Regions from separate parts of the Yersinia canariae genome, predicted to be linked through region 2. Evidence: predicted binding sites of a transcription regulator. Region 2 holds the regulator's gene; each other region holds the start of a gene.

Region 1 (7,711 bases), 980 kb from region 2:
TCAATTCGCACTTCTGCCCCACGCATATGGGCAAAATATAGGGGAAGTAAGGTAAATTGCTCTCTTAAACCGCTGGCTAAACCTTCATAAAGCTTGGTGTAAGGCAGTGGCATGGCGCACACCATATTACCCAAATCAGCCTGTTGCAGTAACTGCGGCATATTCAGGTCAATGAGTAAGGTCCCATTTCGGCCTCGGCGCTCAACAATGATAGCGCCCTCAGCTTCCAACACTTTTAATGCGTGCTGTACCACTCCGACGGAAATCCCGAAATCATCGGATAACTCATCGATAGTTTTAAGCCGATTACCGGGGCGTTCACCAATTAAATAGCGCGCCATGGATACCAATGCCAGCCCTTCTTTTTTTATGAATTTCTTACTCATGGTAGGTCAATTCAGCCTTAATTTACCCTGTGCTAGCAGGCAATAAATAGTAAGGAATAATGTCAGCCACACTATTAATTTTCAGTTATATGAATATTTAGACATTCATCTGAATGCCTCATCGTGGCAATATTAAATTAGGATATATGAGAACTAAATCACGTTCTACCAAATTTAAACGCAATAAGTAGACGGATTTTTTATAACGAATATGTAGGGATGCCGGAATGGCATCCCCATGGGAAATGAAATAACATTCAGTTATTAAATGACTTTATGTGGGCCGAAGCACTCATAGTGAATTCGCTCCGCTGCCACCCCTTGCGCTAATAGTTGGCGGCCGGCAAATTGCATAAAAGCTAATGGGCCGCAGAAGTAATAGTGCCTGTCGGGATCGGCTGCCAGCCACTGATGCGAACTGAGGTCCATCAGCCCGGTACTGTGATAATCCTTTCCGTGAGTATCTTGCGCCGTCGGCTCGCGATACCACACGTGGCGGCTAAGGTTTGGCATATTGTCTGCTATCGTGGCGACTTCATCGGCAAAAGCATGAACGCGCCCATTTTCAGCGGCATGCAGCCAATGCACTGGCGCGGCATGTTGCTGATTATGCAGAGTATTGAGCATACTCAACATCGGGGTTTGACCCACTCCGGCAGAAATTAGCGCCACCGGGGTGCTTGGGGCAATATCCAAGAAAAAATCACCGCGAGGGGGAGCGATGCGAACACTGTCGCCTTCGTGCAATTCACGGTGTAAATAATTAGAAACGGTACCTTGCTCCTCGCGTTTTACGGCAATGCGGTAGGTTTTTCCGTTAGGGGCCGCGGTCAGGGAATATTGGCGAATTTCCTGATATTCAAGCCGCTCATCTTCGATATAGATACCCAAATATTGGCCCGGTTTGAAATCCAGCACCCGGCCACCATCCTCTGGTGCTAACACAAAACTGCAAATAACATCACTTTGCATCTCTTTTTTCATGATGCGGAAACGGCGTAAGGTTCGCCAGCCGCCAGTGCTGTTTTCACCTTGTTGATAAATCTGGCTTTCCCGCGCAATAAATACATCCGCCAGCACCCCATAGGCTCTGGTCCATGCATCCAATACTTCCTGACCGGGGGAGAACATTTCATCCAATGTCCTTATCAGGTGATGACCGACTACCGAGTAATGCTCGGGTTGAATGTTTAGGCTGGTATGTTTCTGAGCAATACGTTCAACTGCCGGCAATAAAGCGGCCAGATTCTCAAGATTTGCTGCATATGCGCAAATGGCGTTGAACAGGGCTTCACGTTGGTCGCCATTAAACTGGTTGCTCATATTGAAAATGTGTTTGAGTTCAGGATTATGCTCGAACATACGATCATAGAAATGCGCCGTTAGCTTGGGGCCGGTGGCGGCAAGTAACGGGATGGTGGATTTAACGGTGGCGATGGTTTGGCTATCCAGCATGCGGTGCTCCTTAAATATTTTTATCCCCTTCGTCTTTGCTGCAAAGCCAATGATTTCGGGTGTTTTTAGTGTGTAAAACAATACATGTATTTAAAATGCATCTTATAGATTGTTGCTTAATTTGTAAATGCGCATCCTTCTTATAAGGATTGCTGCGCGGTGCCAGTTCACAGAATGTGAAAAAATCACATAATGAATATGAGGATAATTCCGTTGCGCTGGATGAAGTCTGAACAGGTCAAAGCCTTACACAGCCTGGAGCCAATCGTTTGCGTAAAAACCTCTGTCAAGACCTATCTTAAGGGGGGGGAAACAGTTTACACTGTGTCATAAAGCCCAAAAGGGCAGTTCACTAGGTCTATTTTGTTAGCTAAGTCAGGAGAGCCGGATGTTAAAGCGTGAAATGAACATTGCCGATTATGATGCAGATCTATGGCGTGCAATGGAGCAAGAAGTGGTGCGCCAGGAAGAGCACATCGAGCTGATTGCCTCTGAGAACTACACCAGCCCGCGTGTTATGCAGGCGCAAGGTTCTCAGTTGACGAACAAATATGCTGAAGGCTATCCGGGCAAGCGTTACTACGGTGGCTGTGAGTATGTCGACATTGTTGAACAACTGGCTATTGACCGTGCAAAAGAGCTGTTTGGTGCGGATTACGCAAACGTTCAGCCGCATTCTGGTTCTCAGGCGAACGTGGCGGTTTACTCTGCCTTGCTGCAACCCGGTGACACTGTTCTGGGGATGAATCTGGCGCACGGCGGCCATTTAACCCACGGCTCACCGGTTAACTTCTCCGGCAAACTGTACAATATCGTTCCTTATGGTATTGATGAGTCTGGCAAAATTGATTATGAAGATATGGCGCGTCAGGCCGAAATTCATAAACCAAAAATGATCATCGGTGGCTTCTCCGCGTATTCCGGTATCGTTGATTGGGCAAAAATGCGTGAAATCGCTGACAGCATCGGCGCATGGTTCTTTGTTGATATGGCTCATGTAGCAGGTCTGGTGGCGGCGGGCGTTTATCCTAACCCGGTTCCACATGCTCACATTGTGACCACGACTACGCACAAAACATTGGCTGGCCCACGCGGCGGTTTGATTTTGGCGAAAGGTGGCGATGAAGAGCTGTACAAAAAACTGAACTCATCTGTGTTCCCAGCGAACCAGGGCGGCCCATTGATGCATGTTATCGCGGGTAAAGCGGTTGCATTGAAAGAGGCCATGGAGCCTGAGTTCAAAGTTTATCAGCAGCAAGTTGCTAAGAATGCCAAAGCCATGGTGTCTGTATTCTTAGACCGTGGCTACAAAGTGGTGTCTGGTGGTACAGATAACCACTTGTTCTTGCTTGATTTGGTAGATAAAAACATCACCGGTAAAGATGCCGATGCTGCGTTGGGTCGTGCCAATATCACTGTGAACAAGAACAGTGTGCCTAATGATCCGAAAAGCCCGTTTGTCACTTCTGGTGTGCGCATTGGTAGCCCGGCAATCACTCGCCGTGGCTTCAAAGAAGAAGAGTCTCGCGAGCTGGCTGGCTGGATGTGTGATGTGTTGGATAACATTACCGACGAAGCAACTATCGAACGTATCAAACAGAAAGTTCTGGCTATTTGCGCCCGTTTCCCGGTTTACGCATAATTTCGGCCGATTGATTTTTCTAATAAAAACCCGCGAAATGCGGGTTTTTTGTTATTCACGTTATGTAAATGTGAAGCTAATCCCAAATTATGTGTTTGTAAAATGACAAGGTTGCTAGCGGACGGGGCCTCTGTCACAGTGGCGGGCTGACCTCGGAGGGATTCATGGTACTGCAATCAACACGTTGGCTGTCGCTCAGCTATTTCACCTATTTCTTTTCTTATGGGATTTTCCTGCCTTTTTGGGGCATCTGGTTGCAAGGGGAAGGGATACCGCCTGAAACCATTGGTATTTTGCTGGGCGCAGGATTGATTTCCCGTTTTCTCGGCAGCTTGATTATAGCCCCCAGTGTTAAAGACCCCTCCCATCTGGTCACTGCAATCCGCATTCTGGCATTACTGACATTGGCTTTTGCTGTTGGTTTTTGGTTTGGTCATGGTTGGGCCTGGCTGATGATAATTATTGCTGGCTTTAACCTGTTTTTTGGCCCACTAGTGCCCCTGACGGATGCGCTGGCGGCTACCTGGCAAAAACAGATAACTATGGATTATGGCAAAGTCCGGCTCTGGGGATCACTGGCGTTTGTTATTGGATCTGCATTGACCGGCAAGTTAGTTTCGGTCTGGGGCCACCCGGCGATCCTGTACAGCTTGTTGTTCGGTGTTTCAGCCATGTTACTGGGTGCATTGCTGAAACCCAGTGTGATGCCGCAGGGGGAAGTTAAGCACCGCAATGTGGTCGCGACCAAGTGGAAAGTACTGCTAGCTGAGCCGCAAATATGGCGTTTTTTACTGTGTGTGACCCTATTACAAGGCGCACATGCCGGCTATTACAGTTTCAGTTCCATTTACTGGAAGGAGGCCGGTTATTCCGCCGCAACGATTGGCTATTTATGGTCGCTGGGTGTGGTGGCTGAGATTCTGGTATTCGCGTTCAGCAATGTTCTTTTCCGCCGCTGGACGGCCCGTAGCCTGTTACTGCTTTCTGCCGTGAGTGGCATTATCCGCTGGAGCCTGATGGCCTCAACCACGGAATTATCGTGGCTAATTCTGATTCAAATTCTGCATTGCGGCTCATTCACTGTTTGCCACTTGGCGGCGATGCGCTTTATTGCCGCCCGGCGTGGGGCGGATGTTATTCGTTTGCAGTCGGTTTATTCTGCATTAGCGATGGGCGGCGGCATTGCGGTAATGACGGTTATTTCGGGCTTCTTGTTCGAACATTATCAGGGAGGGGTGTTCTGGGTAATGGCATTGATAGTTATCCCTGCGCTATTTATTCGCCCTCGGGTGGTTGCAAATTCGGAAGATCTTGCCCATTAGGGTAAATCTAACAGGCTGCGTAACTGCTTGTTTTGTTGTTCGTTTATGGGCAATGACACCTGAATCAGTGGGGGCGTTGATTCAGGTCGTTGTACGGCATAAGGGGTTAGCACCACAGCTGTCCCGGAGGGCGCGCCAGATTGAAGGTACACATCATGGGGCAAGTATTTAATATGCAATGGCAACAGAGTTAACTCACGGATTTGCTGCTCAACTTGTTGTTCTAAATCGGTATTATTCCGCGTGAGCAACAAAATTTGTTTTTCCTGCAATGCATTTTCCTGCATCAAACAGGCGCCAAAACTAATGGCTATCAGGGCCACTTCATCAGCAGAAAATTGGATTTGATACTCTTGTTCGAAGGCTATCAGCGCTTGCTGAGTGGTCCGTAACAGCCGGGGATATTGGCGGTTAACCTCTTCTAGTGATGAGTTATCAATACCTATATTAAAATAACAGCGCTCAATGGCTGGGGCGAGGTGAGCAAAAAGCTGGCTCATCAAAATCTTATTGTTCCCCAGTGTCATACCGGAAAGTTGTTGAAAATGCAGCACTAACTGGTCAATAGCATTAAGCAGACGCGAATCTTCCGCTGATTGGGTGCTGTGATAACTGTGCGCCTTAATCATTGTAAGCATCAGGATGAGCACGTCGCGCTCGACTCTATCGAGTGGATTACTTAGCAGTGGATTAAATAAATCAAATAAACTGTCAGCCGCCGCCAGGGCCGGTTTGCGTGTTAGCCAATATTGCTGGGTGAGAGATAACTCTGGCGGAGCATGTTGCCGATTTTCCCAAGCACAATAAGCCAAATACAGTTGCAAAAACTGGCGATCTTTTTCATTAAGCTGGCGGCTCAGATAGGGTTCGCATTGGGCAATTATTTTTGGTAAGTCTTCTGAAATCAGCCGGTTATCCCATGACAGCGCATCATATAAGCTGGGGGCGAAATGGTGCTCAACAAACTCAGGGCAATAGCGTACCCCCCGGCGTAGCCAGTGGATTAAGCACAGTCTTTTATCGAGCCGATTACCCTCAATTAAGCAACTATTATCGGCATGAGCACTCAGTTGCAAATGGTAGAAACGCTGGATTTCATTGGCAACCTCGGCTATATCTTGCCGGGTAGTTGGCTGCCCGACACGGTTAAATTGGCTGATCGTGTCCAGTTGTACTGTGCTTGCGGGCATAAAGAGCATCAGTAACATATGGCAGCGGCGTTGTTGACCGGATAGTGGTTGACTGAGTAACTGGGGCACAGAAGAAGTGTCCAAGTGCATATAACCGTCCGTGATGGATGTGTTGTTATTCATCAGTCTTAAGCATAGCAAAAGAGATTCTATCCGGTTTACTGGGGGAATGGGCTTTTACATCGACTTACAACTTACATCACAGTTATTGCGGAATTTCCAAGGATTGATTCATGCGGTTTATGTTATGTTATAACAAAATATGGGTATCTAAGCGGCTGATAGCCTTGTTGTTAGTGGGCTGTACTTTTATTTATAGCCACTTTGCTGCGGCTCACCCTCACAGTTTTATTGACATGGATACCACCTTTGTCAGTGAAAAACAGACGCTGGTGGGAATGAAAATGGTCTGGACGATGGATGAAATAACTTCCGCAGATCTGCTTTATGATGCAGAAAATGCCAAAAGTGACTCTGAAATCTGGAAGAAACTGGCCGCTGAAGTGATGGTCAATGTGCTGGGCCAGCACTATTTCACGGATATCTATCGCGACGGTAAGCCGGTGAAATATAAAAATTTACCGACAGAATATCATTTGTCGCGCAAGGGCCATCAGGCGGTTTTGGAATTTGTTTTGCCACTGGCCGAACCGCAACCCTTGGTGGGGAAACCTTTTATTATCTCGACTTACGACCCTACTTATTTTGTGGATATGACTTACGCCGATAATAAGGCGATAAGGTTGTCGGCTGAGATGGAAAAAAGCTGCAAATTAACTTTATTAACCCCAAACCCAAATGCTTCATTACAGGCCTACGCGCTGTCCTTGGATAAAAGTGACTCACCGGGAGAAGATATGGAACTTGGAAAACAATTCGCCCAACGGATAACAGTACAATGTCAGTAGGTCTCACCTCCGCTTCGCGCTCAAGACACTGGGCCATCAATTTATGGCCACTACTGGTATTTTTAGTGCTTCTGGCCGGAGCTGCACAGGTTGCCTGGCTTTATTGGCCGGAACTGTTATTCAAAACGGTGGTTTGGCAAAAAAGCATGCATCAGCAGATGGCCCAGCTACTGCAACAGGTGAAAGCAAATCCGCATCAGGCCGGTTTAGCGCTGATGATGTTCAGCCTGATTTATGGTGTGCTGCATGCCGTGGGGCCAGGACACGGTAAAGTAGTGATCGTGACTTATCTGGCGACACACCCGACACAGCTAAAAAACAGTTTGAAACTGACTTTTGCGGCGTCGATATTACAAGGCGGTGTCGCTATTGTGCTGGTGACAGTGCTGCTGGGCATGTTGCAACTCTCCTCTCGCTATTTGCACCAAAGCAGTTTCTGGCTGGAAAAGGGCAGTTTTCTGCTGGTTATCGTGCTCGGGATTTTGTTGTGTTTCCGGGCAATAAAGCGCCTTTATTGGCAGATAAAGACACTAAAACCGCAGAAAATCAGCATCCAGCGCATTCAGCCGTTGAGCGCGGATCACATTCACAGTGAGAGTTGCGGCTGTGGGCATCGCCATATGCCGAGTGCTCAAGAGCTACAAGCTGGCGATGACTGGCGCACTCGTTTGGCGATTGTGTTAGCCATGGGGATGCGGCCTTGTTCCGGTGCAATTATGGTGCTGCTGTTTGCTAAGGTGATTGGGGTTTATTGGTGGGGGATTTTGTCAGCGATTGCAATGGCAATAGGCACCTCATTGACCATCTC
Region 2 (7,711 bases):
CAAAAATACCGGCGGGTTAACCCGTTGACGTATGGTTGATTTAAGGCCAGAGGCCGTGTGAAAAATCGACAATTGCGACGCCATTAACGTTTTCTCACAATATCGACTAGAATCCTGTATCTCTGTGCTTTTTTATATCGTGAGTTTCGGCAATACTGTAACTCTTCATATTCATTTCAGGGCTAAGGTTGGTAGCGTTATTATGCGTTTAATACTTACGCTGTTTGTGCTGCTGTTTACCCAGCTATTTCTAAACCTCGCGCATGCGTCGCCGCAGGCTCACGTCTCGGCTGAGCAAAAAAAAGGTCAAATCAGTCAGGCCAGCCCTGATGATCGTAAAAAACGTAAAGCTGATAAAAACATCAAAAAAACTAAAGTTGATAACAATAAAACCGCCAGTAAAAACAGCGCAAATAAAACAACGACCAACAGCGATAAGAAAAAAACAGCCGCCACAGCCAGCAAAACCATTAAGAAGAAAGCGCAAGAAGTTAGTAAACCCGCCAATAAGAAATTAAATAACAATAAAACGGTGGCGAATAAAACATCTCCTATTAAAACGGCGGCTAATAAAAAAGCCGCCGTGAGCAAAACAGAAAAAGTCGCTTATGGCCGTCACCGAAATAAGGCCCAAGGTAAAGCTGATACCGAATTAGCGGCAAATAATAAAATAAAGCTCACTCCTGCACATAAAAAACGCTACCAGCACGCCAAACAGACCGCAATGAGTAAACTGATGAAGCAAGTCGGCAAACCTTATCGTTGGGGCGGCACCTCGCCTAATACAGGTTTTGACTGCAGCGGGCTTATTTATTATGCCTATAAAGATGTCATCAGAATAAAAATGCCACGTACAGCGAATGAAATGTATCATTTACGTGATGCCGCTCCGGTAAAACGGGCTGAATTAGAAAGTGGTGATTTAGTATTCTTCAATATAGCCAACCGCGGTGTTGCTGATCATGTCGGGGTTTATTTAGGCAATGGTAAATTTATTCAGTCCCCACGAACCGGGGAAGAAATTCGCATCAGTATGCTCAATAATGACTATTGGCAAGATCATTATGTCGGCGCTCGTCGCGTCGTGACACCAAAAACCATCCGCTAATCTCGCAATCCGCACCCAGTGGCCTATTGGGTGCGCGGCCCTTCAATGACATTATTTCAGTGTCTAACCTTCAGCCATTCCCCATCAAACTGTATGGTTATATCTGTCATTCCTGTAGAAAGTTGTTAAGATTAATACCCACAACAAAAATACAACAATTACGATTTTAACCGCCCCTCACCCTTCTTAGCGATTGCTAATGATCGGATTTGAGGAGCAAACACCCTGAGCAACCCCGAAAGGAGAGAGCTATGTCTTTTGAATTACCGGCATTACCTTATGCACAAAATGCACTGGAACCGCACATTTCTGCTGAAACGCTGGAATACCATTACGGCAAGCACCACAACACCTATGTGGTCAACCTCAATAATCTGATTAAAGATACCGAGTTTGCCGGTAAAAGCCTGGAAGAGATTGTCAAAACCTCCAGCGGCGGCATCTTTAATAATGCAGCTCAAGTCTGGAATCACACCTTTTATTGGCACTGTTTGTCACCTAATGGTGGTGGCGAGCCAACAGGCAAAGTCGCCGAGGCCATTAATAAATCCTTCGGTTCTTTCGCTGAATTTAAAGCGCAATTTACTGATGCAGCAGTGAAAAACTTTGGTGCGGGCTGGACGTGGCTGGTCAAAAAAGCGGATGGCACTCTGGCTATTGTCAGTACATCCAATGCCGCCACACCGCTGACGACCCAAGATAAGCCGCTGTTGACTGTAGATGTATGGGAACACGCTTACTATATTGATTACCGTAATGCGCGACCAAAATATCTGGAGAACTTCTGGGCGCTGGTGAATTGGTCTTTCGTTGAGAAAAATTTAGCCTAATTCAGCAAAAGAAATAGTCAATCGTGTTGACGTGATACCCAATAGATTTCAAGTTGCAGATAGGTGGTTATAAAATAAGCCCAAGGAATTGAAATAACACAATGAGTTGGGTGAGTGAGGCGACCAGCAACCCTGTATTTTGAAAGATGGCGGGTATTTCTCTAGACATAATTAAGGGCGGATTAACCGCCCTACTTATCACTTCACACCGGCAAGCGGTTTAATTAATTCATGACCGCCACGAAGCTAAAAGCAATAATCATTGCCAGCGCACCAACAGTCGTAATCAGCGACATTTTCAGATTGGTATCCATAACAACTCCTCAGCCGGTTAATTTTTATACTCATCATACTTTCAGTAGCAATGGTGTTGGCTACGCGCAATCATCCGAATCATTTACGACAGTAAACTCACCGAGATTCATCCGCTTGCCACCTTCCTGCTACCCGCATTATTGAGAGTATAGTAGGGTAAAGGCACATAATTAGTGCGTTAAATTATTTTCCCACAGTTAAGAAAAAAAATCTTGTGCTCATTACGCACTTTATAACATTGATTACCTCTTCCACTTTTCCTCCAGATCAGCCAAAATTCGCAGTTCATAACTGTATGCCGACTAATAACGTCCAATAAATACTCTCAGACGACCATCTGACTTCGCTCTCCAGCCCACTATTGTGTTTCTGTCTGAGCGGTGTTCGAGTCATGCAGGCAAACGATTAACATAATACTGACCTGTTGTAACAGGTGAGCTTAGGAGTCATTCTTTTTATGGCAACGATTAAAGATGTGGCCAAACACGCGGGTGTGTCTACCACCACCGTTTCGCACGTTATCAATAAAACTCGTTTCGTCGCCGAAAATACTAAGGCCGCAGTGTGGGCGGCCATTAAAGAGCTGCATTATTCGCCCAGTGCTGTGGCCCGTAGCTTGAAAGTGAATCACACGAAATCAATTGGCTTGTTGGCAACATCCAGTGAAGCGCCCTATTTCGCTGAGGTGATCGAAGCAGTTGAAAATAGCTGTTATAGCAAAGGTTACACCCTGATTTTATGTAATTCACATAATAATCTGGATAAACAAAAAGCCTATCTGGCCATGCTGGCGCAAAAACGTGTCGATGGATTATTGGTGATGTGTTCTGAATATCCTGAGCAATTACTGGGAATGTTAGAAGATTATCGCAATATCCCCATGGTTGTGATGGACTGGGGTACTGCTCGCGGTGATTTTACCGACTCGATTATTGATAATGCTTTTGAAGGCGGCTATTTAGCCGGCCGTTATCTTATTGAGCGCGGTCATCGAGATATTGGCGCTATTCCTGGCCAATTATCCCGTAATACTGGCGGTGGTCGCCATCAGGGCTTCCTGAAAGCACTAGAGGAAGCCAATATCGAATTACGTGATGAGTGGGTGGTTCAGGGCGATTTTGAACCCGAATCCGGTTATAAGGCCATGCACCAAATTCTGACACAAAAACATCGCCCGACCGCGGTGTTCTGTGGCGGCGATATTATGGCCATGGGCGCAATATGTGCTGCGGATGAGTTGGGCCTGCGGGTGCCACAAGATATTTCGGTGATTGGCTATGACAATGTCCGTAATGCCCGGTATTTCTCACCTGCGCTGACCACAATTCATCAGCCAAAAGAGAGATTGGGCGAAACCGCTTTTGCCATGTTGCTCGACCGTATTATCAGTAAACGCGAAGACCCGCAAACAATTGAAGTGCATCCTAAGTTGGTTGAGCGCCGGTCTGTTGCTGATGGCCCATTCCGCGATTATCGCCGTTAATCTTGCCTATGCCGGTAGCGCCGCATGCTACCGGCAGCTAATCCTGCTGCCCGCCGCCCTACGTGACATCATTATCATCTTTTAACCACTCATTATTTAGCGTGACACTGTCACCCAAATACGCCAGCATCCATGCTAAGGCCGGTGAGTGATTATTCTGATCCCACGTCAAGCAACACGGGCTGTCAGGCAGGGGTTCTGTCAGTGTTAATACCGCCAATTTCCCTTGTTGAATCAATGGAGATACCATATGCGCAGGAACCATTCCGATACATAACCCTTCACACAAACAGTCGATTCCCGTCGCCCAATCCGGTGCGACCAATCGCTGTTGGTTATCTAATGTCCAAGTATCTCGTTTCGGCAAATTTCGCGCCGTATCTTCCAGGCACAATGAGGGATAAGGCCGCAGCTGGTCATCATTAAGCGGCCCGGTTAAATGGGCTAAGGGGTGATTAACACTCACCACACAAAGCCAGGTCAAGAAACCCATGTCGCGAAAGACAAACCGCCCACCAACAGGAATAGCGCGAGTTGCACCAATCGCCATATCAGCCTGCCCATCCACCAGCGCATCCCAGACACCATTAAACACCTCATAACGCACTCGCAGTTCGATATCGGGGAAATGGCGATAAAAATCCTGCACTAAACGACGGCTACGTTGTGGTTTGACGATTTTATCGACCACGATATTTAATTGCCCGCGCCAACCATTCGCGACTTGCTGACACTGGCGGCGTGTGCTATTCATTTTTTTGATAACATCTCGGGCTTCCTTGATAAAAACCCGGCCCGCTTCAGTCAATTCTACGTCCCGATGACGCCGCGTAAATAAGGGCACAGCCAACCATTCCTCTAATTGGCGCACGGTATAACTGACCGCAGACGGCACTCGGTGCAATTCTTGTGCGGCTGCGCTGAAACTTCCTGTACGCGCAACTGCATCCACCACATCCAATGAATATTCTGACCACATGATTTTTCGCCTCACGCACACGAAATAATTGATATCAATTTTTTTGATAGCATGTCGCAAATATTACCGTTTCACAACAGAATATCTCGCCGGATAGAATGCCCCCCGCCATTAATTTCAATGACAAAATTTTTGCCTGCAAAATTATAATTTAGCCAAAGTCATTGAGGCAGCAGATAGATAGCAAGCTTATTAAATAAAATTAACTGATATAAATCAGTTGATTGCATGCCAATCAGTGACGCGCAGATTGGCGCACGGCTTGCCGCGATCTCGTGGAGCTAAGGCTCGAGGGCGAGCCGAATAACGAGCAGAGCTATCCCCTGCGGTTTCAAGGACATAGGATATAAAGAGAAATAAAGAATGAAAACGTCTTCAAGTTTCATGTTCTATCTCGCCGGTTTGAGCATGTTGGGCTACCTGGCGACCGATATGTATTTGCCCGCCTTTGGCGCCATGCAGCAAGAACTGCAAACCTCCGCCGGTTTTATCAGTGCCAGTCTCAGCATTTTTCTCGCCGGTTTCGCTATCGCCCAGCTCGTCTGGGGGCCAGTTTCTGATAAATTAGGCCGTAAACCCGTGTTGTTAGCAGGGTTGAGTTTATTTGCCATTGGCTGTCTGGGGATTTTATGGGTTGAAACGGCAACACAATTACTGGTTCTGCGTTTTATTCAAGCAATTGGTGTCTGTTCTGCCGCCGTGAGCTGGCAAGCATTGGTCGTAGATCGCTATCGTGACGGCAAGGCCAACCGGGTGTTTGCGACCATTATGCCATTAGTGGCGCTATCCCCGGCGCTGGCCCCATTACTGGGCGCGTGGTTATTAAACCACTTCAGTTGGCGGTCAATTTTTGTAGTTTTATTGATAACCACATTGCTATTGCTTATCCCGACTGCATTGCTTAAAGAGCGGAAAAAGACCGCGTCAGACAGCGCAACTAACAGCAAAACTGCCCTTAGTTTCTGGCAGTTGCTCAAATTCCCGACTTTCAGCGGCAACGTGATGATGTTTGCTGCATGCAGCGCAGGATTTTTCGCCTGGCTAACCGGATCTCCGTTTATTTTAGGTGATATGGGATATAGCCCGAATGTCATTGGCTTGAGTTATGTTCCACAGACATTAGCTTTCCTGTTGGGGGGATTTAGTTGCCGCGCAGCACTGAGCCGAATGAAAGGCAACACCCTGCTACCGTGGTTGTTAGCCGGTTATGCTCTCAGCATGATTGCGCTCTATCTGATCGCAACGTTGACCACGCCTACACTGATTACCTTACTTATTCCATTCTGCTTAATGGCGCTGGTGAATGGTGCCTGCTACCCTATTATCGTAGCAAATGCATTAATGCCCTTTCCGGCCAATACGGGCAAAGCGGCCGCCTTGCAAAATACGCTGCAACTGGGCTTGTGTTTTATTGCCAGCATGTTGGTTTCGGCCTATATCAGCCAGCCCTTACTGGCTACCGTCACCGTGATGCTATCGACGGTCGTTTTGGCTGCATTGGGTTATGGCATCCATTGCTACGCGTTAAAGAAAGAAAAAAGCCATACTAACAGTGCTGACTATAATTGCGCGGAGTCATAATTCTCAATAGAAATAGTCACTAAGGAACATCGAGGCCGGGGGCGATTTATTATTGAGAAAGCATCCCGGCAAGCCTATACTCGATAAAACCGATTAGAATATCATTAAAAAAAAGCATTATCTTAAGCACTTTCTGAGCGCGTGGATTGCGTCACATTTACTCTTATGGATGAGTCACCCTAAATTAGGGTTTCTTCTTAATCTTCCTCTTTTACTCAAAGTCATTGAGGTTGCAGCCAGGCAGTAAGCGAATAACAAGTGGGTTACAAACCCTTTTGAACGGCGCTTGAATTGGCTCTTTGGGTGGGCCTCTGGTGAGGTTCATCAATCCGATAGCTTGCATAAGCAAGTGATTCGGATGGTGAGAGCCGCAAATACCGCTGCAACTTCAAGTACAAAGGGTATATCCGTAATGGATACCAGACACCAACTTTATTGGTATGTATTCGCGTGTAAAAGTGAATTGCGCGGGTCATAAGTCAGAAGAAAGTGATGGAGAAGCTATGAGTTCATCCTGTATAGAAGACCAGAGTATTCAAGAAAATCCGTGGTTCCGCATTGTTCAAGAAATGCTGAGCCGGGCTGATATTGAAATCAATGGCTCACGCCCCTTCGACATTAAAGTTAATAACCCAGACTTCTTTAAGCGGGTATTACAAGAAGGATCTTTGGCATTAGGTGAAAGTTATATGGATGGCTGGTGGGAATGTGACCGGCTGGATATTTTCTTCCAGCGGGTTCTCAGAGCTGGCTTAGAAAATCAACTTCCACACCATTTCAAAGATGTTTTACGGATTGCTGCCGCCCGTATTATCAATTTGCAGTCAAAGAAAAGAGCCTGGATTGTCGGTAAAGAACATTACGACCTGGGTAATGATCTGTTCAGCCTCATGCTCGACCCGAATATGCAATATTCTTGCGCTTATTGGAAAGATGCGACGACACTTGAGCAAGCTCAGGAAAACAAATTGCAGATGATCGGTGAGAAGCTGCAATTAGCGCCGGGCATGAAGTTGCTTGATATAGGTTGTGGCTGGGGCGGGCTTGCCGCATATGCTGCCCGCCATTTCGGGGTGTCAGTCACCGGTGTAACTATTTCAGCTGAACAACAAAAATTAGCGCAAAAACGTTGTGAAGGCTTGGATGTCACTATTTTATTGCAGGATTATCGTGATCTAAATGAGCAATTCGATCGCGTTGTCTCTGTGGGAATGTTCGAACATGTCGGGCCAAAAAACTATCGCACCTACTTTGATGTGGTTAAACGCAATTTGAAACCTGACGGATTATTCTTGTTGCATACCATCGGGGCTAATCGGACTGATTTGAGTGTTGACCCGTGGATTGATAAATATATTTTCCCCAATGGCTGCCTGCCCTCAGTACAGCATATAGCAAAAGCCAGTGAGCCTTAT
Region 3 (7,711 bases), 2.1 Mb from region 2:
GGTGATCCAGTACAATTGGTTGGTTTCGGTACTTTCAAAGTAAACCATCGTAATGAGCGCACTGGCCGCAACCCACAAACTGGTAAAGAAATCAAAATTGCTGCAGCTAATGTGCCAGCGTTTGTTTCTGGTAAAGCACTGAAAGATTCTGTTAAATCTTAATAGTGTGTCAGTAAAAATAATAAGCAGGGGGGTGGCAAAGCCCCTTTTGTTTATGCAGCGGGTGCTGATGACCCTCGGTTTGGCCTTAGGTCTCAGCGCCTGTAGCAGTCAGTCAGGTCCTCCCCAATTCAGTGCCAGCGGTTATATTGCCGATAGCGGTGTGGTTCGCTTATGGCGTCAGGATAATGAACAGCAGCAGCCACAAGTGCTGATGAGTGTCTACAGCCCCTACTTTGGGGACAATACCCGCGTGACTTTCTACGAATATCAAAATGGTGTGCTACGGGAAATCCGGCGCAATGACTTGGGTCATGACCCGCAAAGTGTCGAATTACGTTTTGATGAGCAAGGACAGGTTAGTTTTATGCAACGCCAACTGGCAACACGGCGTGAGCAACTTTCTGTGGATAATATTGCGGTTTATCAGTTGGAAGCTAAGCGGATTCTGGAACTGAGCAGTGCGCTGCGCGCTGGCAATGTCCGGTTAATTCAGGGGCGTTGGCAGGACGGTCTTGTGACAACCTGTGCCGGGAAGACATCACGCCTGAGTCTTGATGATAATTCGCAAGCATGGTTAAGCAAACGCGGCGCAAATAGTGCAGAAGCTCTAGGTATCGCGTGGTTGGATTCACCGGAAGGTCAGCAATTATTGTTGGTGGCTAATCAGGACTTTTGTCACTGGGAACCTAAATCCGGCAGTTTGTAAGATTGTGGGGCACAACACGCCGCCTCCAGATATCCGCCATTTTTTAATCGCAGTTCTCGTGACTCGGCCCATCCATGGACCTCATCTCTGAGCAGTTGCTGCTTGCTGTCTCTTGAAATTTATTGGGTACAGAAAGATGCAACCAGATTATTTTTCGCGGGCAATCGCCCGGTAGCCAATATCTTTACGGCAGAAAGCACCTTCCCACTGAATATTCTCAGCAAGCTTATAAGCATGTTGCTGTGCCTGTGCAACTGTTGCCCCGAGTGCTGTGACACACAATACGCGCCCACCGCTAGTCACAACATTATTGTGGTTATCTAGCTTGGTTCCGGCATGGAATACTTTCCCGTCAGCCACTTCTTGCTGTGGTAACCCATGAATAACATCACCTTGGCGGTAATCAGCCGGATAGCCGCCAGCGGCCAGCACAACACCCAGGGACGGGCGTTCATCCCAATCAGAGGTTTTCTCATTCAATTTGCCCTGTGCGCCAGCTAAACATAACTCAACTAAATCTGAGCGCATGCGCAGCATAATTGGTTGCGTTTCTGGGTCGCCAAAGCGGCAGTTGAATTCAATGACTTTGGGTTGCCCATCAGCAGAAATCATCAGGCCAGCATAAAGGAAGCCAGTATAAACATTGCCTTCCGCCGCCATACCGCGCACGGTTGGCCAGATAACCTGATCCATTACCCGCTGATGAACTTCATCAGTAACAACTGGTGCCGGAGAATAAGCGCCCATGCCGCCGGTATTCGGGCCGGTATCACCATCGCCAACACGTTTGTGGTCTTGGCTGGTGGCCATCGGTAACACGTTTTCGCCGTCAACCATCACAATAAAGCTGGCTTCTTCGCCGTCGAGAAACTCTTCCACCACGATACGATGGCCAGCATCACCAAATGCATTGCCAGCCAGCATGTCATGGACCGCAGTTTCCGCTTCTTCCTGCGTCATTGCGACTATCACACCTTTTCCCGCCGCCAAACCATCAGCTTTAATGACGATGGGAGCCCCAATTTTGCGGACATAAGCTATAGCCGGTTCTACCTCGGTGAAGTTTTGGTAAAACGCGGTTGGAATATTGTGGCGCGCGAGGAAATCTTTGGTGAAAGCTTTAGAACCTTCCAACTGGGCAGCCGCTTGTGTCGGGCCAAAGATTGTCAGGCCCGCCGCCTGGAAAGCATCGACCACACCGATAACCAGCGGCGCTTCTGGGCCAACGATGGTCAAGCCGATGTCGTGGCTCTGAGCAAACGCCAATAAACCCGCAATATCAGTGGCGGCGATATCCACATTTTCTAAACCAGACTCTAACGCCGTTCCGGCATTACCTGGCGCGACATAAATTTTATCCGCTAAAGGCGACTGCGCGGCTTTCCAGCCTAAAGCATGCTCACGTCCGCCATTGCCAATAATCAAAATATTCATCTGGATAGCTCCATGGGACAGGTGCCTGAGCACGCATCCCACTTATATAAGAGGTTTAATTAATGACGGAAATGGCGCATGTCAGTAAATATCATCGCAATTCCGTGTTCATCCGCTGCGGCAATAACTTCATCGTCACGAATTGAACCGCCCGGTTGGATGACACAGGTGATACCAACAGCAGCGGCAGCATCAATACCGTCACGGAATGGGAAGAAAGCATCAGAAGCCATGGCTGAACCCGCGACTTCCAAACCTTCATCTGCCGCCTTGATACCGGCTATTTTGGCCGAATACACACGGCTCATTTGGCCTGCGCCTATTCCGATAGTCATATTGTCCCGCGCATAAACAATGGCATTAGATTTAACGAACTTGGCCACTTTCCAGCAGAACAGGGCATCACGCAGCTCTTGTTCGGTCGGCTGGCGTTTGGAAACCACCCGCAAATCCGCCTCAGTCACCATGCCCAAATCGCGGTCTTGCACCAACAGCCCGCCATTGACACGTTTGAAGTCCAAACCAGCAGAACGTTCTTGCCACTGACCGCAGGTCAGAACGCGGACATTCTGTTTAGCGGCTAATAGCGCCAATGCTTCCACACTGACGGAAGGGGCGATAATTACTTCAACGAACTGACGGCTGATAATAGCGCTGGCTGTCTCAGCATCCAACTCGCGGTTAAAGGCAATGATGCCGCCGAAAGCAGAAGTTGGGTCGGTTTTATAAGCTTTGTCATAAGCTGCCAGCAGAGAGTCAGCAATAGCCACGCCACACGGGTTGGCATGCTTGACAATCACACATGCCGGTTCGCCGAATTCTTTTACACACTCAAGCGCAGCATCGGTATCGGCGATGTTGTTATAGGACAGGGCCTTACCCTGCAACTGAGTTGCAGTAGCAACGGATGCCTCTTTAACATCTTCTTCTATATAGAAGGCGGCTTGCTGGTGGCTGTTCTCACCGTAACGCATATCCTGCTTCTTGATATAGTTAAGATTCAGGGTGCGAGGGAAGCGGCCTGATGGTTGCTCGGTATCACCATGGTAAGGTGGCACCAGCGCGCCGAAGTAGTTCGCAATCATACTGTCGTAAGCGGCGGTATGTTCAAAAGCTTTAATTGCCAGGTCGAAACGGGTTGGGTAGGTCAATGAGCCGTCATTCTCATCCAGCTCGGCAATAATGGCCGGGTAATCACTGCTTTTAACCACAATGGCGACATCTTTATGATTCTTGGCTGCAGAGCGCACCATGGTTGGGCCACCGATATCAATATTCTCAACGGCATCTTCCAGTGAGCAATCTGGGCGGGCGACAGTCTGGGCGAATGGATATAAGTTAACGACCACAATATCAATTGGCTGAATGTTATGTTGAGCCATGATGCCGTCATCCTTACCGCGGCGGCCTAAAATGCCGCCATGCACTTTAGGATGTAAAGTCTTAACGCGTCCATCCATCATTTCCGGGAAACCGGTATAGTCAGAAACCTCGGTGACTGGCAGGCCAGCATCAGCCAACAGGCGGGCAGTTCCGCCAGTAGAAAGTAACTCGATACCACGTTGTGAAAGTGCAGTGGCGAATTCAACGATACCGGCTTTGTCAGATACACTGAGTAGAGCACGGCGGATTGGGCGGCGTTGTTGCATGGTTTTATCCCTTGGCTTTGGAGTCGCAGTTGTTCTTCGCAATCAATAGAGCGTTACATGAATCTCTTCTATCTATATAGCGATATAAAGAGAAAAACAGATTCAAATAACGTCCCAACAGAGGGGCCACACCAGCCAGTAGTGACTTTTATACGAGAATAAGCCCTTAACAGAACCAAAATACGCTTTATTACGCGCCGTATTTCCTCATTTTATAAAAAACCACCTCATACCTTCGATATTTTGCCAACGAGGTCACTCTTTTTCGACGCGGGGAATTGTAGCGAAAACGATTGCGCGATGCTCGTCAATTTTAAGTTCAGTTTCAATCTGTGGATAAGTTTGTGTACAACAGGGTATAAGGCGGGGTTTTGCTGTGGAATGCAGCAAACAGTCATTTTTATTGAAATTAGCGGTTGCGGGCGGCGGAGAACTCCCTATAATGCGCATCCATCGAGACGGCACACAACGAATCAAGTAGTTAAGTGACCGGCAGAGAGAACAGAGAAAATCAACGAAATTAGTAGTTGACTCTGAATGAGGAAAGCGTAATATGCGCACCTCGCGTTACCAACCACCGGTTGATAACGCACTGCTCTTTAACAATTTATCAGACAATCTGTGTGGGCACTCGCAAGACGATATCGAAGCCTGTTTCGACAGGCAAAAGCAATATCAAAGTCTTGAAGAGTGACCAAAGCAGTACACATTTGAACCTCGGTTCGAATGCATATTTGCAGAAAGTAATCTTTGAGCATCGCTACTTTCATTAGTAGCAAATCAAACAAATCTTAAATTGAAGAGTTTGATCATGGCTCAGATTGAACGCTGGCGGCAGGCCTAACACATGCAAGTCGAGCGGCAGCGGGAAGTAGTTTACTACTTCGCCGGCGAGCGGCGGACGGGTGAGTAATGTCTGGGAAACTGCCTGATGGAGGGGGATAACTACTGGAAACGGTAGCTAATACCGCATGACCTCGCAAGAGCAAAGTGGGGGACCTTAGGGCCTCACGCCATCGGATGTGCCCAGATGGGATTAGCTAGTAGGTGGGGTAACGGCTCACCTAGGCGACGATCCCTAGCTGGTCTGAGAGGATGACCAGCCACACTGGAACTGAGACACGGTCCAGACTCCTACGGGAGGCAGCAGTGGGGAATATTGCACAATGGGCGCAAGCCTGATGCAGCCATGCCGCGTGTGTGAAGAAGGCCTTCGGGTTGTAAAGCACTTTCAGCGAGGAGGAAGGCATTGTGGTTAATAACCGCAGTGATTGACGTTACTCGCAGAAGAAGCACCGGCTAACTCCGTGCCAGCAGCCGCGGTAATACGGAGGGTGCAAGCGTTAATCGGAATTACTGGGCGTAAAGCGCACGCAGGCGGTTTGTTAAGTCAGATGTGAAATCCCCGCGCTTAACGTGGGAACTGCATTTGAAACTGGCAAGCTAGAGTCTTGTAGAGGGGGGTAGAATTCCAGGTGTAGCGGTGAAATGCGTAGAGATCTGGAGGAATACCGGTGGCGAAGGCGGCCCCCTGGACAAAGACTGACGCTCAGGTGCGAAAGCGTGGGGAGCAAACAGGATTAGATACCCTGGTAGTCCACGCTGTAAACGATGTCGACTTGGAGGTTGTGCCCTTGAGGCGTGGCTTCCGGAGCTAACGCGTTAAGTCGACCGCCTGGGGAGTACGGCCGCAAGGTTAAAACTCAAATGAATTGACGGGGGCCCGCACAAGCGGTGGAGCATGTGGTTTAATTCGATGCAACGCGAAGAACCTTACCTACTCTTGACATCCACAGAATTTAGCAGAGATGCTTTAGTGCCTTCGGGAACTGTGAGACAGGTGCTGCATGGCTGTCGTCAGCTCGTGTTGTGAAATGTTGGGTTAAGTCCCGCAACGAGCGCAACCCTTATCCTTTGTTGCCAGCACGTAATGGTGGGAACTCAAAGGAGACTGCCGGTGATAAACCGGAGGAAGGTGGGGATGACGTCAAGTCATCATGGCCCTTACGAGTAGGGCTACACACGTGCTACAATGGCAGATACAAAGTGAAGCGAACTCGCGAGAGCAAGCGGACCACATAAAGTCTGTCGTAGTCCGGATTGGAGTCTGCAACTCGACTCCATGAAGTCGGAATCGCTAGTAATCGTAGATCAGAATGCTACGGTGAATACGTTCCCGGGCCTTGTACACACCGCCCGTCACACCATGGGAGTGGGTTGCAAAAGAAGTAGGTAGCTTAACCTTCGGGAGGGCGCTTACCACTTTGTGATTCATGACTGGGGTGAAGTCGTAACAAGGTAACCGTAGGGGAACCTGCGGTTGGATCACCTCCTTACCTAACGATACGCATTGCGCAGTGTCCACACAGATTGTCTGATAGAAAGTAACGAGCAAATAAGGCCGGGCTGAGAAATTAGTCGGGCTTTAGTACCTTGTTGGGTCTGTAGCTCAGGTGGTTAGAGCGCACCCCTGATAAGGGTGAGGTCGGTGGTTCAAGTCCACTCAGACCCACCAACTCATCCCCATACTGCGTTACAGTCACACTCGTTTATAACAATAAACGTCGCGTATCTGTGCCTTGTCTGAAAATGAGTTGCAGCAATAAGGTGATTTGCTTTTTATATGGGGCTATAGCTCAGCTGGGAGAGCGCCTGCCTTGCACGCAGGAGGTCAGCGGTTCGATCCCGCTTAGCTCCACCATATAAAAAATTATTTCAAAACGTACTGCGGTCGTAAGACTCAGTGTGTTGTGAAATATTGCTCTTTAACAATCTGGAACAAGCTGAAAATTGAAACAATACAGCTGAAACTTATCTCTCCGTAGATTTACTGAGATAAGGATTAACCTGTATTAGAGTCTCTCAAATGATCGCAATACGACGATGTCTGTAAAGACACCTTCGGGTTGTGAGGTTAAGCGACTAAGCGTACACGGTGGATGCCTAGGCAGTCAGAGGCGATGAAGGGCGTGCTAATCTGCGAAAAGCGTCGGTAAGGTGATATGAACCGTTACAACCGACGATACCCGAATGGGGAAACCCAGTGCAATTCGTTGCACTATTGCATGGTGAATACATAGCCATGCAAGGCGAACCGGGGGGAACTGAAACATCTAAGTACCCCGAGGAAAAGAAATCAACCGAGATTCCCCCAGTAGCGGCGAGCGAACGGGGAGGAGCCCAGAGTCTGAATCAGTTTGTGTGTTAGTGGAAGCGTCTGGAAAGTCGCAGGGTACAGGGTGATACTCCCGTACACAAAAACACACTTGCTGTGAACTCGATGAGTAGGGCGGGACACGTGACATCCTGTCTGAATATGGGGGGGACCATCCTCCAAGGCTAAATACTCCTGACTGACCGATAGTGAACCAGTACCGTGAGGGAAAGGCGAAAAGAACCCCGGCGAGGGGAGTGAAATAGAACCTGAAACCGTGTACGTACAAGCAGTGGGAGCACCTTCGTGGTGTGACTGCGTACCTTTTGTATAATGGGTCAGCGACTTATATTTTGTAGCAAGGTTAACCGAATAGGGGAGCCGTAGGGAAACCGAGTCTTAACTGGGCGTCTAGTTGCAAGGTATAGACCCGAAACCCGGTGATCTAGCCATGGGCAGGTTGAAGGTTGGGTAACACTAACTGGAGGACCGAACCGACTAATGTTGAAAAATTAGCGGATGACTTGTGGCTGGGGGTGAAAGGCCAATCAAACCGGGAGATAGCTGGTTCTCCCCGAAAGCTATTTAGGTAGCGCCTCGTGAACT
Region 4 (7,711 bases), 2.2 Mb from region 2:
TGACTGCGGCGGCGACGTTATGCCCTGCTTTTCTTTATTATTCTTTAATGAAAAACGTTATTGCTTAGTCACTAACTTCAAGTCAACTGGGATAACGGCTTGTACTTTTTCGCCTTTCAATACTTTATCCGCAGTTTGCACCCCAATAACACCAATCTGGTCAGGACGTTGAGCGATGGTTGCGCCCATTTTGCCGCTTTCGACCGCTTTGATACCATCGTCAGTGCCATCAAAACCAACCACTAACACATCAGTTTTGCCCGCAGTCTGCAAAGCACGCAGTGCGCCCAGCGCCATTTCGTCATTCTGAGCAAAGACCGCCTGAACATCTGGGTGAGCCGTCAGCAAGTTCTGCATGACATTCAAACCTTTAGTGCGGTCAAAATCAGCCGGTTGGCTAGCCAGCAACTGGAATTTGTTTTTTTCCATTGATTGCTTGAAGCCCTCGCCGCGCTCACGAGCAGCAGATGCCCCCGCAATCCCTTCCAACTGAATCACTTTGGCATCAGTACCGACTTTCTTCGCAATGTAATCACCGGCCATTTTGCCGCCGAAACGGTTATCAGAGGCCACGTGGCTCACAACAGTGCCGGCGTTAGCCAAGCGGTCGAGGGTAATCACTGGAATATTGGCCTGATTGGCCATTTTAACCGCGTTGCCGACGGCATCTGAGTCAGTTGGGTTAATCAGCAACAATTTGGTGCCGCGCACAGTTAAATCCTGCACGTTAGCCAATTCTTTAGCCGGGTTGTTTTGGGAGTCCAATATCACCAGGTTGTAGCCAAGCTTATCCGCTTCTTTTTGTGCGCCGTCTTTCATTGAAACAAAGAACGGGTTATTCAGCGTGGAAACTACCAGCGCGATCGTGTCTTTTGCCAGCGCGTTAGCACTTACGGTAGCGCTCAATGCAACAACAGAGATCAATGTAGCCAGTTTCTTCATTTTCATGGTCGCAATTCCTGTAGGGAGAGAGGTTATTTGCTGCTTTTGTTGTCTACCAATACCGCAAGCAGGATAACCACTGCTTTGACGATCATTTGGTAGTAAGAGGAGACACCCAATAAATTCAAACCGTTATTTAAAAAGCCGAGGATTAATGCGCCGATTAGAGTGCCAACAATACGCCCTTTGCCCCCAGCAAGACTGGTACCACCCAAGACAACAGCTGCTATTGCATCCAGCTCATAACCGGTACCGGCTGTAGGTTGTGCTGATGATAAGCGGGCAACTTCAATAATCCCTGCCAATGCCGCTAACAACCCACAGAGTGAATAAACAATGATTTTAACTTTATCAACACTAATACCAGAGAGGCGTGTTGCAGACTCATTCCCCCCCAGCGCATAGATATAACGGCCTAAGCGCGTGTGGTGCAGCATGTACCATGCCGCAATAAAGACAATAGCCATCAACCAGATAGGAGTTGGCACACCAAATGGACGCCCAATACCGAACCAGCCAAAAGTATCTGCCACATCAGTAAAACCGGTATTTATCGGGCTACCATTGGTATAAACCATGGTGACACCGCGCAGTAACAGCATCATGACCAAAGTGGCAATAAATGCCTGCACTTTGCCTTTAGCAACAATCACCCCGGTGATGCCGCCAATAAACGCCCCCAATGCTAACGCGGCACCGACAGCCACCAGCGCATTGACTTCCAGCCCGACAATCGAGGCCGCAACCGCGCCAGTCAGCGCCAATAATGACCCCACTGACAGGTCAATACCGGAGGTCAGGATAACCAGTGTCATCCCGACGGCCATAATGGCGTTGACGGAAGTCTGCTGGAGAATGTTAAACATGTTATTAAGGGTAAAAAAGTTCGGGCTTAGTGACGAAACCACAGCAATCAGCACCAACAGCGCAATCAGTGATTTTTGTTCTAATAACCATTCTTTACTGAACCAGCGCTTTGTCTGGATAGTCTGGGAACTCATATCTGATTACTCCTGCTCGACTCGCTTTTACTTGTCAATAAATCACGTTTACCGACGGCCGCAGCCATCAATACTTCCTGGGTCGCCTGTTCAATAGTGAACTCGCCGCTTAGCTGGCCTTCATGCATCACAAGAATGCGGTCACTCATGCCCAGCACTTCCGGCATTTCCGAGGAAACCAGAATGATGCTCAGCCCTTCTTGTTTGAATTGATTAATTAACTGGTAGATTTCTTTTTTGGCCCCGACGTCCACACCGCGAGTCGGTTCATCAAGAATCAAAACTTTCGGCCGAGTCATTAAGCCACGGGCGATAGCCACTTTCTGCTGATTACCACCCGATAACAAACCAATTGGCTGTTCCATGGAAGGCGTTTTGATATTAAATAAACGTATGAAATCTGCGACCGCCAGTTGTTCATCTGCGTGCTTGAGTGAACCGCCCGCACGGCTGAAATAACGTAATGCCGTCAAAGACATATTCTCTTTCACTGACATTCCCAGCACTAAACCATCGCGTTTACGGTCTTCGGAAATATAAACAATGCCGTTTGCCAAACCGTCCTGCGGTGAATGAGTGACCACTTCGCGGCCATCTAACATTACAAAGCCCGATTTACGCGGCAGCGCACCATAGATGATTTTCATCAGCTCAGTGCGGCCAGCACCCATTAAACCCGCGACGCCCAAAATCTCACCGCTGTAGAGTGTGAAACTGACATTTTCCACCCCTGGCCCGCATAACTGTTTGACCTGTAGACGTTTTTCACCACGCGGTAAATTCAGACGCGGATATTGCTCTTCCAATTTGCGGCCAACCATCATCTCAATCAGTGAGTTTTCAGTCAGCGTATTCACCGGTTTTTCTGCGATAAACTGCCCATCACGGAATACTGTGACGTCGTCGCAAATCTCAAAGATTTCTTTTAAGCGGTGGGAGATATAAACAATGCCACGGCCTTCTGCTTTTAACTCTCTAATAACATTAAATAAAGAAGCCGTTTCGGTATCAGTCAGTGCATCGGTTGGCTCATCCATGATGATGACTTTGGATTCAAAGCTCAGCACTTTGGCGATTTCCACCATTTGCTGATCACCAATGGAAAGCTCGCCCACCAGCCGATGGCTGCTGTAACTGATATTCAGACGCGCCAGCAATAAATCGGCTTCGGCATACATCTTTTTCCAATCGATGCCACCAAAACGATTAACAAACTCACGGCCTAAAAAGATATTTTCTGCGATGGTTAATTGTGGGATCAGGTTAAGTTCCTGATGAATAATGCCGATCCCCGCTTCCTGCGAGTCTTTCGGGCCATTAAACACCACTTCTTTACCCAAGAAATGCTGACTGCCGGCATCTTTATTGTAGATACCGGTCAGCACTTTCATCATGGTCGATTTTCCGGCCCCATTTTCCCCTACCAGCGCCATCACCCTGCCTGGGTAAACACTCAGCGCAGCACCGGAGAGTGCTTTGACGCCGGGAAAGGCTTTATCAATCCCCTTCAGTTGCAGCAAAGGTTGCATAAATGCCTCAGAAAGTTACGCCGGAGCAGAGAATGATGTTAGCAAAGGGGGAACATTCCCCGCTACGAATCACTGCCCGGCTTTGTTTGGTTTGCTCTTTAAAAGCCTCATGGCTGATATAGTGCAAAGCAATTTGGTTTCCCTGGTGTTGCTCAAGTTGTGTAATTTGGGCGAGTAACGTTTCATGGAGTTGCGGGTTATTTTTAATAATTTCCTGCGCAAGGTAAGCACTCTCAACCTGCATTTCTTGCACGACTACCTCAAAAACCTGGAGGAACCCAGGGACGCCTCGAGTCAATGCCAAATCGATACGTGTGGTGGTTGCCGGTATTGGCAGCCCCGCATCACCTATCACAATCTGATCGGTATGGCCCAAGCGGGAGATAACAGCGGAAATATCAGAATTCAGTAATGCGCCTTTTTTCATTTTCTACTCCAACAGCGAAACGTTTCGCTGATACTGAGTTTAGAAAAATAGCCGCAGAAGGCAAACCCAATTTGGTGAAATTGTGATCGCCATCGAAACGTTTCGCTGAACAAATGAAAAGTGGGAATCATAGATGTAGAAAAGGCCGCTATGTTTAACGGCCTTTTCAGATTAAATCTCTACCTGTGTCCCCAGTTCAATAACCCGGTTAGGTGGGATCTCAAACTGATCGGCGGCGCGCAGCGCATTACGGCTGAGGGCAATAAACAGCTTGCCGCGCAAGAACAGATACCACGGCCGTTTGGTCAGAATAAGTGACTCGTGGGACATAAAGAACGAGGTCTCCATCATCTGGCAGGGCAACCCCTCCAAACCGCAGCGATGGAAAATTTCTTCCACATTCGGCGTTTCATGCCAACCATAACTGGCGACGACCCGCCAGAAAGTCGGTGAGAGCTGCTCAATAGTCACTCGATTGACATTATGAACATACGGCGCATCTTCAGTTCGCAGTGTCAGCAGCACAACCCGCTCATGTAATACTTTGTTATGTTTAAGGTTATGCAGTAATGCAAACGGAATCACATTCATCGCCCGAGACATATACACCGCGGTGCCAGGAACGCGTACTGGTGGTGATTTTTCCAGTGAGGCAATCATAGCTTCCAGTGAATTACCGTGTTCATGCATACGGCGTAGCAAACTGAAACGCTCACTTTTCCACGTGGTCATGATGATGAACATCACCAAGCCCAATGACAATGGCAACCAACCGCCGGAGAACAGTTTCAGTGCGTTAGCGGAGAACATCGGCACATCAACAATCAGTAATGCCACCAGCAAGAAATAGACAAAAAAGCGATTCCAGTGCCAATTTTTCAGTGCCACAGTGCAGAACAGAATACTGGTAATGACCATAGTACCCGTCACGGCAATACCATAAGCTGCGGCCAGATTACTGGAGCGCTCGAAGCCGACAATCACTAATACCACCGCCAGATATAGTGTCCAGTTAATCACCGGAATATATATCTGGCCCGACTCCATTTCTGAAGTATGAATAATGCGCATCGGCGGCAAATAACCCAAACGAACCGCCTGGCGAGTCAGCGAAAATACGCCAGAAATGACCGCTTGCGAGGCAATAACTGTTGCTAGTGTTGCCAGTATTAATAACGGAATCAATGCCCAATCAGGGGCAAGCAGGAAGAAAGGGTTTTTGATAGCTTCTGGGTTTTTCAGTAATAATGCGCCCTGGCCAAAATAATTCAGCACCAATGACGGTAAAACCACCGTGAACCACGCCAACCGAATAGGAAATTTACCAAAGTGCCCCATATCCGCATATAAGGCTTCTACCCCGGTAATCGCTAAAACCACCGCGCCAAGAGCAAAGAACGAAACAGACTTATATTCCGTGAAGAAGCTTATTGCCCACTTAGGATTCAGTGCAGCCAGCACTTCTGGGTTGGCGATAATACTGCGCAAACCTAGCAGCGCCAAGGTCAGGAACCAAACCAACATTACTGGGGCAAACAATTTACCAACACTGCCAGTGCCGTGTTTTTGAATAATAAACAGCAGAGTTAACACGGCAATAGAGCAGGGGACAATATAAGGATCAAGAGCAGGAGCGGCAATTTCCAGCCCTTCGATGGCCGACATAACCGATATTGCCGGAGTGATGACCACCTCGCCATAAAAGAAACTGCCGCCAATTAGTCCGAGGATAACCAAAATAGAAGTGGCTCTGGAAGAGGTATTACGCCCAGCCAAAGACATTAACGTTAAAATCCCCCCTTCACCGGCGTTATCCGCGCGCATGACATAGGTCAGATATTTAACCGAGACAATCAGAATTAACATCCAAAAAATCAGTGATAAAAAACCGAATACCACATCAGGGCGGACATCAAAACCATAATGACCAGAAAAACACTCTCTCAGGGTATAGAGCGGGCTGGTACCAATATCACCGTAAACCACCCCAATTGCTGCCAGGGTTACCGCCGATAAAGATTGTTTTTTATGTTCTGTGCTCATAATTGAATTCTTTTTGCTAGAACATCCATAAGCTGATATGTGCGCTGAAGAACCGCAATCACCGGTTCTATATTCTTATACACGCCACCAAAAGGCGCACAGTATGCACCATTTCAATAGATTGCCTACTCTTAAATCAAGCAACCATAAGAGCGAAAATAGATCGACTACAAATAGCTAATGATATAAAAATATTACTAATCAACGATCTATCCTATTGAGAAAAACAGGCCATACCACTAAGAAAATGAGGATTTATTCCCCCCGATCAGGTAAAAATTAATCAACTAATGGAACATATAGAGCAATTATGGCGCAATCATCACAATTAGCTGAAAGAATCTCCCGCTTGAGCAGTGCCCTAGAAAGTGGTCTGTATGAAAGACAGGAAGCTATCCGCTTGTGTTTATTGGCCGCTCTCAGTGGTGAGAGTGTCTTCCTGCTCGGCCCACCGGGGATTGCTAAAAGCCTGATTGCCCGCCGACTGAAATTTGCTTTCCGTAATGCGCGGGCATTTGAATATCTAATGACCCGTTTTTCTACGCCGGAAGAAGTCTTTGGCCCACTCTCGATTCAGGCCTTAAAAGAAGAAGGGCGCTATCAGCGCATGACTGGCGGTTACTTGCCAGAAGCTGAAATCGTTTTCCTGGATGAAATCTGGAAAGCTGGCCCGGCTATCTTGAATACCTTACTCACCGCAATTAATGAAAGACGTTTTCGTAATGGTGATCGGGAAGACAGTATCCCAATGCGCTTGTTGGTGACCGCCTCTAACGAATTACCCGATGCGGACAGCAGCCTGGAAGCGCTTTATGACCGAATGTTAATCCGGTTATGGCTAGATCGCGTACAAGAAAAACAGAATTTCCGCTCTTTGCTCCTTAGCCGGCAAAATGAAAATCATAATCCTGTGGCTGAAAATCTCAGTATCAGTGATGAAGAGTTTTATCAGTGGCAGCCCTTAATAGACAAAATAGCGCTGCCGGATAACTGTTTTGAGCTTATTTTTCAGTTACGTCAACAGCTCAGTGCGCAAGAACATGCGCCGTATGTCTCTGACAGGCGTTGGAAAAAGGCCCTGCGCTTACTGCAAGCCAGTGCTTTTTTCAGTGGGCGGGATGAAATAACCCCTATTGATTTAATTTTGTTAAAAGATTGCTTATGGCATGACCTGAGTTCGCTCAAATTGCTACAGCAGCAGCTTGAACAACTGCTAACTGAGAAGGGATATCAGCAGCAAAGCTTATTAATGAAGCTCCAGCATATTAATGGCCAATGGTTACAACACCAGCAGCAGCAAAGTGACCATCAAGCGCTGACAGTGACGAAACAGAGCGGCATGTTCAGCCGTAAACCGCAATATTCTCTGCCAGACCATCTTACTGACAGCACCCTGACACTGTTCTTGCAAAAACCGCTTAACTTGCATGATATTCAGGTCAATCATCTGCAAATAGAAAAAGAAGCGCTATCTCAATGGCTGAATAAAGGGAGTGCTTTACGCGCCAAATTAAATGGTGTCGGCTATGCCCAATCTATTGATGCCGAAATTGATGAACAACTTCATATCACGGTACTGGATGTGAGCCGCCAGCCATCCATACTGTCACAACCCGGCGCATCCACAACCAGTGTGCCGCCCGAGCTGCTGGTGGAGTTGGCCGAATTGGAAAATAACCTGGCCGAGAAGCGGCGGTTATTCAATCAGCATCAGCCTTGCTTATTCATCCCCTCTTCTTGGTTAGCAAAAATAGAAGCCAGTTTGTTGC

What was found. The regulator PurR, encoded in region 2, represses purine synthesis genes. The targets are predictions, from matches to a motif close to CANGCAAACGTTTGCNTG.
Positions count from the first base shown of each region.
Region 1: a site for PurR is predicted at 2,100-2,117, ahead of glyA (serine hydroxymethyltransferase). Genes of this name have one in related genera too.
Region 3: a site for PurR is predicted at 4,234-4,251, ahead of purH (bifunctional phosphoribosylaminoimidazolecarboxamide formyltransferase/IMP cyclohydrolase). Genes of this name have one in related genera too.
Region 4: a site for PurR is predicted at 3,912-3,929, ahead of rbsD (D-ribose pyranase). Genes of this name have one in related genera too.

Region 1 covers NZ_CP043727.1:1,204,822-1,212,532, forward strand. The annotation lists partial or broken gene yhfZ (GntR family transcriptional regulator YhfZ) at 1-386, opposite strand, end outside; gene hmpA (NO-inducible flavohemoprotein) at 651-1,841, opposite strand; gene glyA (serine hydroxymethyltransferase) at 2,230-3,483, shown strand; gene F0T03_RS05630 (3-phenylpropionate MFS transporter) at 3,648-4,805, shown strand; gene csiE (stationary phase inducible protein CsiE) at 4,802-6,085, opposite strand; gene F0T03_RS05640 (DUF1007 family protein) at 6,238-6,903, shown strand; gene F0T03_RS05645 (nickel/cobalt transporter) at 6,894-7,711, shown strand, end outside.
Region 2 covers NZ_CP043727.1:2,185,179-2,192,889, reverse strand. The annotation lists gene F0T03_RS10140 (C40 family peptidase) at 203-1,108, shown strand; gene sodB (superoxide dismutase [Fe]) at 1,360-1,938, shown strand; gene cydH (cytochrome bd-I oxidase subunit CydH) at 2,163-2,252, opposite strand; gene purR (HTH-type transcriptional repressor PurR) at 2,711-3,736, shown strand; gene punR (DNA-binding transcriptional activator PunR) at 3,795-4,715, opposite strand; gene punC (purine nucleoside transporter PunC) at 5,079-6,296, shown strand; gene cfa (cyclopropane fatty acyl phospholipid synthase) at 6,800-7,711, shown strand, end outside.
Region 3 covers NZ_CP043727.1:4,303,091-4,310,801, reverse strand. The annotation lists gene hupA (nucleoid-associated protein HU-alpha) at 1-162, shown strand, start outside; gene F0T03_RS19695 (DUF1481 domain-containing protein) at 215-868, shown strand; gene purD (phosphoribosylamine--glycine ligase) at 1,016-2,302, opposite strand; gene purH (bifunctional phosphoribosylaminoimidazolecarboxamide formyltransferase/IMP cyclohydrolase) at 2,362-3,951, opposite strand; gene F0T03_RS21495 (hypothetical protein) at 4,505-4,645, shown strand; rRNA gene F0T03_RS19675 (16S ribosomal RNA) at 4,745-6,287, shown strand; tRNA gene F0T03_RS19670 (tRNA-Ile) at 6,390-6,466, shown strand; tRNA gene F0T03_RS19665 (tRNA-Ala) at 6,577-6,652, shown strand; rRNA gene F0T03_RS19660 (23S ribosomal RNA) at 6,864-7,711, shown strand, end outside.
Region 4 covers NZ_CP043727.1:4,776-12,486, reverse strand. The annotation lists gene rbsB (ribose ABC transporter substrate-binding protein RbsB) at 58-948, opposite strand; gene rbsC (ribose ABC transporter permease) at 975-1,943, opposite strand; gene rbsA (ribose ABC transporter ATP-binding protein RbsA) at 1,940-3,472, opposite strand; gene rbsD (D-ribose pyranase) at 3,480-3,899, opposite strand; gene kup (low affinity potassium transporter Kup) at 4,071-5,942, opposite strand; gene ravA (ATPase RavA) at 6,253-7,711, shown strand, end outside.